2 regions of the Mesorhizobium sp. B2-3-6 genome follow, and region 2 is predicted to be linked to the other one. Evidence: riboswitches for the same ligand, from Rfam matches in the RefSeq annotation. Region 2 holds a riboswitch; the other holds the start of a gene.

Region 1 (4,202 bases), on a different contig from region 2:
GCGCCGACGCTGAGCGAAATGTCGGCAAGCACGTCGAGTCCTTCGAAGGCCTTGCGCACATGTCGCAGTTCGAGCCGGTTCATCGCCACGGCCCCTTTCCTGCGGCCCGCCCGCCGGCGGTCCGTTCCCATGGCATGGCAAGGCGCTGGACCAGCATCGTCAGCCCGAACAGGACGAGCGTCAGCACGGCGCTGACGGCGACGGCGGCCAGCACCAGGTCCGGGCGGAAGTTGTTCTTGGCGTTGAGCATGTAGATGCCGAGGCCCTTCGCCGCGCCCGCATATTCGGCGAAGATGGCGCCCACGACAGCATAGGTGATCGAGATCCTGACACCGGCGAAGAAGTAGGGCAGCGCCGAGGGCAGCCGCGCCAGGACGAAGACACGCCAGCGCCCTGCCCCCATGGCGCGCAGCATTTGGCCGATCTCAGCCTCCGTCGCCTCATATCCTTCGGCCAAAGCCACCAACATCGGAAAGAAGGTGACCAGCGCCACCAGCATGATCTTGGGCATCAGCCCAAAGCCGAACCACAGCACCACCAGCGGTGCAATCGCCACCAGCGGCAAGGTCTGGCTGACCACGAAGACCGGAAAAAGGGCGCGCCGCAATGGCTGGGAGAAGTCGATCAATATCGACAGCGCAAAGGCACCGCCGAGCGAACAGGCAAAGCCTGCGAGCGTGGCACGGAGGGTTGGCACGGCGTTATCGGCCAGCGCGTGCCGGTTGAGCATTGCCTGAGCGAAGACGCGCGATGGCGCCGGGAGGATTGTCGGCTTGATGCCACCAAAGCGCGCATAGAGTTCCCACGCGGCTAGCAGCAGCCCCACCGAAAGCATCGCCGGAGCGGTTCTGGCGATGAGGTCCACGATCGGACGCGAAGGGGCGGACGGGGAGGACACGCAGGTACCCGGAGCGGATGGCGCGCGGCGCGCCGTCAGACGGCGGTGGGGCTGTTGGCCGAGACGGTGACGTCGAGCGTTACGTGGCCGGCACCCGGCCCGAAGCGGCAAAAGGCCTCGTTGAGTGCGGTAAAAATGGCGCCTGCGTCGCCGCGCAACTTTGTGCAGAAATGCTTGGAGCGCTCATATACGCCCGACTGCTTCAGGAAGTCGATGCAGCCATAGATCTCGTCCATGTGGTCGTCGGTGCCCATGACATAAAGCGAGAACTGCGCCGCCGCCGGCTGGCCGGTGGCGGCCACGCCGCGCACGGCGGCGATAGCGGCTTCCTTGCGCGGGCCGAGCGGCCCGGCAGGTCCGCCAAACGCGTCGGAGCGGCAGATCAGATCGTCCGGCTCGCCCGGGCAGCCGCGCGAGATGGCGGCCGAAAGCACGCAATGCTTGCCGCTGCGCGCTGCCGCCACGAACAGGTCGCGCATGGCAGGAAACAGCACCTCGGGCGGTCCGACCAGCAAGGTCGAGATATCGTCGGTCTCGATCCGCAGTCGATCACGATAAGGGTCCAGTGCCCCGAGCGCGCCAAGGATGACGCCGACAAAATCGCTGGACATGGGATATAGGGAAATCTGTGCGCCTGAAAACATCGCCCGCCTCGCTCCGCTGGTATTACCCAGATCAGCTTCTAGGGTCTGTGGGCTTGCCGCCCCCGTCTCAGCCCCGACCGTACGGAGCACCCCTGTGGATGGACGCGTTAAAGCACCAATCGGGCGGCTATGAAAGCTGTTTTTTCAGGACCATCGCCGGAAATGCATTGCGCCAGGCCTGATTTATGGGCGGTTCCGTCGGGCCCGGTCTTGAGGGAAATTTGTCCGGAACCTTAGCCACGACGAGTGGTTGTCCCTATAGTCGCAAACGCGACGAACTTCGTGGAAACGAGCGAAGACTTCACAGAAATGGAGACAAACCATGCTCATGAAAATCCTCGCAGCTTCGGCTCTTACCATTGGTCTCGCGACTTCGGCGATGGCGCAAAGTGCTGGCGGAAACGGCGCCAATAATGGGCCCGGCAGCGGCCAGTCGGTCACGGTCGACCCGAACACGCCGGCATCGCCGAACACGGTGGATCCTGGCACGACCGGCAGCACGACCGTCATGCCCGACGGCATGAATTCGAACGCGGACCGGAACTGTCCGGCCAGCCCACAAGGTGCTCAGCCGGATGCCAGCCACACCGCTCCGGGCACCGCTTCGCCGACCGTCAATGACAAGCATTGCGGCAAGTAGCCATTCGCCGAAACTGCTGGAGAACGCCACGGGGCGTCTGTTCCGTGGCGTTTCCGTCTCTTTATGTTTCACCCTCGCCGAACAGGCAGGCGCCTGAGACGTAAACCGCCATCGGCCTTCGTCTCGGTTCGGGCGCCGTCTACGATACAGCCTTTTCGCGAACCGGCAGCTTCCAGCCCGGCCTGACGAAATGACAGGTGTAGCCGTTCGGGTATTTCTGCAGATAGTCCTGATGCTCGGGTTCGGCTTCCCAGAACGCGCCGGCCGGAGCCACCTCGGTGACCACCTTGCCGGGCCACAGGCCCGAGGCGTCGACGTCGGCGATGGTGTCTTCGGCGACGCGCTTCTGCTCATCGCTGGTGTAGTAGATCGCCGAACGGTAGCTCATCCCCACATCGTTGCCCTGGCGGTTGCGTGTCGTCGGATCATGAATCTGGAAGAAGAACTCCAGCAGCGTACGGTAGCTCACCCTGGCGGGATCGAAATTGATCTCGATGGCTTCGGCATGGGTGCCGTGGTTTCGGTAGGTGGCATCAGGCACGTCGCCGCCGCTGTAGCCGACGCGCGTGGACAGGACGCCCGGGATGCGTCGGATCAGATCCTGCATGCCCCAGAAACAGCCGCCGGCAAGCACCGCGCGTTCGCTTGAAGTCGCCATATCAAATCTCCCCAAAGCAACTCCGGGGAAAGGTTGTAGCCGTTTCCGTCCGGAATTGCGCACGATAAAACTGGAGGCCCGGCGCTATGACAGCCGCTCCAGGATTTCCCATAGATGGGCATTGTCGTCGGCTTCGTCCAGTCGACGGGCGCGTCCTGCTGCCGATCACCACGGACGCGCGGCGTCACTCCCCAGGCCTGAACCTGCGCACCACGACCTCGAATACGATATCCGATATCCACATCGCGCAGACGCCGATGAGGAATGCGGCCGCCAGGGTCGTGGTGTCGTCATTGGCCATCGGCAGGCCCATGGCGCGGGAATACTGGACCACGGGCAGCGTCAGATAGGCGGCGGCTAGCGCGCCGCAGATCGGCGAGGCCACCATCTCGCGCGGTTTGTAGCGGTGGCGCGACAGCGCGCGCAATATGCCGCCGGAAAGGCCGGCGACCACCACCGGCACCTTGATACCGAGCAGGTCGAAAAGATCATGCATCATTTCATTGTCTCGCGATCAGGAAACAGAACGACCGATCCGGCACCGAAGATGAGCGGTCCCCGAGCGGCAGGGCCCGAATCGAGCGGCAACACGATCGTCATGGCTTCCACCCGCACAGTTTCTCGCCCTTGCGGTTGTGCGCCAGCAGCGTCCGGACTTCCGCATCCGACAGTGCTGCGACGGCGGATGCGGACAAGCGCAGCGGGCTCGAGACCGCGCAAAATCCGCCGGTGACGGTGGTGCAGCCGGCTACCGCGACAAGTGCTGCGGCCGCTGCGACAATCAATCCCTTGCCCATGACCTGAGCTCCTTTCGGGCAGTGGCGGCGGGTAGCGCGCCGATGTCGTTGTCAACCTGGTCGGCGACGTCGCGCGCCGCCGCCTCGGCCGCGGCCTGCCGGCTACGTTCGGCGCGCTCGCCGGCAAGCCGCTGGCGAACACCCCAGCCAAACGCAGCGACGATGGCTGCGCCGATGCCGAGAACGGTCGAATTGCTGAGCAGGAAGGAGAGGAGCGCGCTCATTGGTTTGGCGCGTCCTTGACGAGATAGCCGACGGCAAAGACGGCTAGCGGCAGCAGCGTGGCCCATGTCTCGGCATCGTACCAGGATGGCCAGACATTGCGCACGAAGACGCCGGAAATCGAAACGGCGGCGGCGGCGATGGTCGCGGCCGTCAGTTTGTTGGTCGGGCGGATGGTCGGCTGGGTTGTGGTGGCCATGATCAGAACATTCCTTGCAAGGCGGCGGCGATGTGGTGCCAGGCGGCGTAGGCGACGAGCAGGCACGCGACAATGATCCCGCCCGCCTTGGTGGCAGCTGGGATGTTGGCGCCGGCAGGCGCCGCCGCGACCGGTTCGACGGCA
Region 2 (4,202 bases):
CGGGCCCAGCCTGCTATTCCCAGAAGCGCGCAGAGCCGCTCATGGCGCTCGCTCGCCGCATCATAGGCGGGGCGGATGGCACGGATGGCGAAAGGCATCGCCATGACTGCATTGACGGTGACGACCATGACCGGGGCTATGGCAAAGACATCGCCGACATGGCGCAGCAGAAGGAACCAGCCGGCGCCGATGACGATGGGCGGCACGACTAGGACGAAGCCGGCGCCGGTGTCGGTGGCGTGTTCGAGCACGGTCCGCGGACCGGAGCGGCGCTTCAGGCTCAGCACGCGGCGCGCCATGGTGAGCGAAAGCGACAGCGCAACCGACAGCAACGCCGACAGGAAGGCCAGCACGGCGCTGGTCAGCGTCGCCTGCCGCACCGCCGCCTCGCCGGCGAGACGGCCAAGGTCGGCGCCGAGGCCTGACATCACCGTCGCCGTCATCGGCCCGGCGACAAACAAAAGGGCCAGCACGACGAGCGCGGCATTCAGCGCGGTCTCGGTCCTGCCGGCCGAGACGTAGCGGCGCGGCGCCACCGGCAGATTGGCGTCACCGGTGGTGTTGGCGCCGAGCCGCGTCAACGCCAGCACCACGACAAAGGTCAGCGCGATCTGCAGCAGCGTCAGCGCCACCGCCCGCGCGGGATCGAAATCGAAACGCAGCGCCTGGTAGATGCCGACCTCCAGCGTCGTCGCGCCGGGGCCACCGCCCAGCGTCAGCACGATCGTGAAGGATGTGATGCAGAGCATGAACACCAGGCCGGCGACGCCCGGCAGAGCGGCGCGCAGTGTCGGCCACTCGATCAGCCGGAAAGCCGGTGCGGCACCCATGCCGAGCTGGCTCGCCAGGCGCCATTGGTCGGCTTGGATGGTTTGCAGCACTTCGAGGAACAGCCGCGTGGCCAGCGGCAGGTTGAAGAAGACATGAGCAACGAGGATGCCGGAGAGGCCATAAATGCCCGGCCAATGGTAACCGCCGACGGCACCAAGAAAGCCGGCGAAATAGCCGGCGCGGCCGTAGAGCGCCAGGATGCCGAGCGCCGCGACGATCGCCGGCAACGCCAGCGGCAGGGCGAAGAGCTGCAGGATGAAGCCGCGGCCGGGAAAGCGCGGATGCCGCGACAGCGCGCGAGCCACGAACAGGGCCGGCGCCACCGACAGCAGCGTCGAAAGCGCCGCCTGCCACAACGTAAAGCGCACGACGCGCAGGAGATAAGGATGGAAGGCCGCCCAGGCGCCGGAGAAATCGTTCGCGCCTTCGAAGACAAGGCCCGCAAACGCGCCGCCGATCAGCAGCCCGATCGCCGCAAGCGCGAGGATACCGGCGGAGATGCGGGGGTCAGACGCGCGCTGCACGCTGCGCCACCCAAAGGACCTTTAGCGAGCGTCGCGTTCCTTCGCGCCCCCCTCTGTCCTGCCGGACATCTCCCCCACTTGGGGGGAGATTGGGTGCTTCAGCGCTCCACCCTCTCCTGTGACGTCGCCAATTGGCGAAAGCCGTCGTGACGGCCAATCTCCCCCCTCGTGGGGGAGATGTCCGGCAGGACAGAGGGGGGCGCCGTAGAGCACTCATCATTCGATCATACGACCAAACTACTTGCTCATCACCGCCAGCCATTCATCCACCCATGCCTTGCGGTTGGCCGCGACCTCCTCGGGACTGAACAGCAAGGTTTTGGTCGGTTTGACCAGTCTGTCGAAGGCCGGATTGAGCGGCTTGTCGGTCTTGCCGGCCGGGAACATCCAGTTGGTCTCGGGGATGGCATCCTGGAATTTCGGCCCGGTCATGAAGGCGATGAACTTTTCCGCCAGCGGATTTTTGGCTCCCGTCGTGGTGATGCCGGCGACCTCGATCTGCAGATACTCGCCCTCCTCGAAGGAAGCGGCCTGGTAGCGCTCGGTGTTCTCGGCAACCATGTGGTAGGCGGGCGAGGTCGTGTAGGACAACACCATCGGCGCCTCGCCCTTGGTGAACAGGCCGTAGGCCTCGCTCCAGCCCGGCGTCACGGTCAAGACCTTCGCCTTGAGCTTGGCCCAGGCCTCCGGCGCCTTGTCGCCATAGACCGACTTCACCCACAACAGCAGGCCGAGGCCCGGCGTCGAGGTGCGAGGATCCTGGATGACGATCTTGTCGTCGGCACTGCCCTCGACCAATTCCTTCAGGCTCTTGGGCGGCGTCTTCAGCTTCTGCGTGTCATAGATGACGGCGAAATAACCATAGTCGTACGGGACAAAGATGTCGTCGTTCCAGCCGCCCGGCACATTGAGCCCGGTCACGGCACCATGCGGTGCAAACAGGCCAGTGGCCTTGGCATCGGCGGTGAGATTGGTGTCGAGGCCAAGCACGATGTCGGCCTTGGTCGCGGCCCCTTCCAGCTTGACGCGGTTGAGCAGCGCGACGCCGTCGGCAACCGAGACGAAGTCGACATCGCAGCCGCATTCGGCCTCGAATCCCTTCTTCACCACCGGGCCGGGCCCCCAGTCGGCGGTGAAGCTCTCGTAGGTGTAGACGGTGAGCTTGTCCTTGGCCAAGGCCGGCCCGGAGAGAACCACGACCAATGCAGAGACAAGGGCGTATAAAAGCGTGCGCATCGGCGCCTCCTTCGTTCGCGTTAAAGGAATTGAGGCGTCGGACTGTCCGAAACGTCTAATCCCTCCGCCGGTACAAACCGGATCAGGTTCAGCGGGTTGGCGAGACTGCCTCTCAGCCGGTCCGCGAAATATCGCGTCCGGCACCCCGTTAGAGCGCCTCGACACATAGGCCCGGCCGGTGAACCGCGCAAGTGGCTGTTTGCCGGCCTTCCGTTTCCGCTGCCGGGCTGGTAAGGGCCACACGATATGAGCACATTCACCATCCTGCTTGGCGGCGATCTCGTCCGCACGCCACGGCTCGACCGTCAGGTCGAGGGAACCCGCGTCATCGCCGCCGATGCCGGCATCGGCCATGCGAGGACGCTCGGCCTTGTGCCGGAACTGTGGGTCGGCGATTTCGACTCCGTGCCCGCCGGCCTGCCGGATGAGTTGGCCGCCGTGCCGCGCCGGACCTTTCCGGCAGAGAAAGACGCCACCGATGGAGAACTCGCGATATCGGCCGCCCTGGAGCGCGGCGCTACCAGCCTCGTGCTTGCCGGCGCCTTCGGCGGCAAGCGCGCCGACCATGCCTTCCTGCACATGGCGCTCGCCCTGCGGCTGGCCGGGGCCGGGACAAAGGTGCTGTTGACCAGCGGCGCGCAGGAAGCCGTGCCCCTGGCGCACGGCACGGCCCGCTTCGACTATGCCGACGGCACCCTGTTCTCGATCCTGGGTTTTTCCGAGCTTGCAGGGCTGACCGTCGCCGGTGCGAAATGGCCGCTTGACCGCGTCAAGGTCGCGTTCGGCTCGTCGCTGACCATCTCCAACGAGGTCAAGGGCAGGCTCGAGATCGCGCTGGGAGCGGGCCGCGCGCTGCTGCTCGCCCATCCCTATCCCTTGCCAGAAAGCTGACATGGCGCCGCCTCTTCTCAATCTCGACGGAATAAAACTGACCTTCGGCGGCACGCCCCTGCTCGACGGCGCCGACTTGGCTGCGTCGGCCGGCGACAAGATCGCGCTGGTCGGCCGCAACGGGTCCGGCAAGTCGACGCTGCTCAAGATCGCCGCCGGCCTGATCGAGCCGCAGGACGGCGAGGTGTTCCGCCAGCCATCGGCGACCGTCCGCTATCTGCCGCAAATGCCCGACATGGACGGCTTCGCAACCGTGCGCGCCTATGTCGAGGCCGGCCTCGGTCCCGCCGACGATCCTTATCGCGCCAGCTACCTGATGGAGCACCTCGGCCTCTCGGGCGAGGAGCAGCCGGGCGACCTCTCCGGCGGCGAGGCCAGGCGCGCCGCCCTTGCCCGCGTCATGGCGCCCGAGCCTGATATCCTGCTGCTCGATGAGCCGACCAACCACCTCGATCTCTCGGTGATCGAATGGCTGGAAGAGGAACTCGTCCGCACCTCCTCGGCCCTCATCGTCATCTCGCACGACCGCCGTTTCCTTGAGCGCGTCTCGCGCGCCACCGTGTGGCTCGACCGGGGCCAGACGCGCCGGCTGGATAAGGGCTTCGGCCATTTCGAGGAATGGCGCGACCAGGTGCTTGAGGAAGAAGAGCGCGAACAGCACAAGCTCGGCCGCCAGATCGTGCGCGAGGAACACTGGCTGCGTTATGGCGTGACGGCGCG

Evidence for each region. A riboswitch is a leader RNA that binds a small molecule or an ion and turns the genes downstream of it on or off. The one in region 2 is predicted to bind thiamine pyrophosphate.
Region 1: another riboswitch for thiamine pyrophosphate. It lies ahead of FJ953_RS02500 (YkoF family thiamine/hydroxymethylpyrimidine-binding protein); the one in region 2 lies ahead of thiB (thiamine ABC transporter substrate binding subunit).

The regions. Positions count from the first base shown of each region.
Region 1 covers NZ_VFVW01000001.1:502,229-506,430, reverse strand. The annotation lists gene FJ953_RS02510 (ABC transporter ATP-binding protein) at 1-83, opposite strand, end outside; gene FJ953_RS02505 (ABC transporter permease) at 80-835, opposite strand; gene FJ953_RS02500 (YkoF family thiamine/hydroxymethylpyrimidine-binding protein) at 934-1,542, opposite strand; TPP riboswitch at 1,533-1,646, opposite strand; gene FJ953_RS02495 (hypothetical protein) at 1,865-2,182, shown strand; gene msrA (peptide-methionine (S)-S-oxide reductase MsrA) at 2,322-2,840, opposite strand; gene FJ953_RS02485 (hypothetical protein) at 3,025-3,336, opposite strand; gene FJ953_RS02480 (hypothetical protein) at 3,437-3,637, opposite strand; gene FJ953_RS02475 (ABC transporter permease) at 3,622-3,861, opposite strand; gene FJ953_RS02470 (hypothetical protein) at 3,858-4,058, opposite strand; gene FJ953_RS02465 (glycosyl hydrolase 108 family protein) at 4,061-4,202, opposite strand, start outside.
Region 2 covers NZ_VFVW01000007.1:190,691-194,892, reverse strand. The annotation lists gene thiP (thiamine/thiamine pyrophosphate ABC transporter permease) at 1-1,355, opposite strand, end outside; gene thiB (thiamine ABC transporter substrate binding subunit) at 1,593-2,591, opposite strand; TPP riboswitch at 2,634-2,749, opposite strand; gene FJ953_RS21055 (thiamine diphosphokinase) at 2,838-3,482, shown strand; gene FJ953_RS21050 (ABC-F family ATP-binding cassette domain-containing protein) at 3,484-4,202, shown strand, end outside.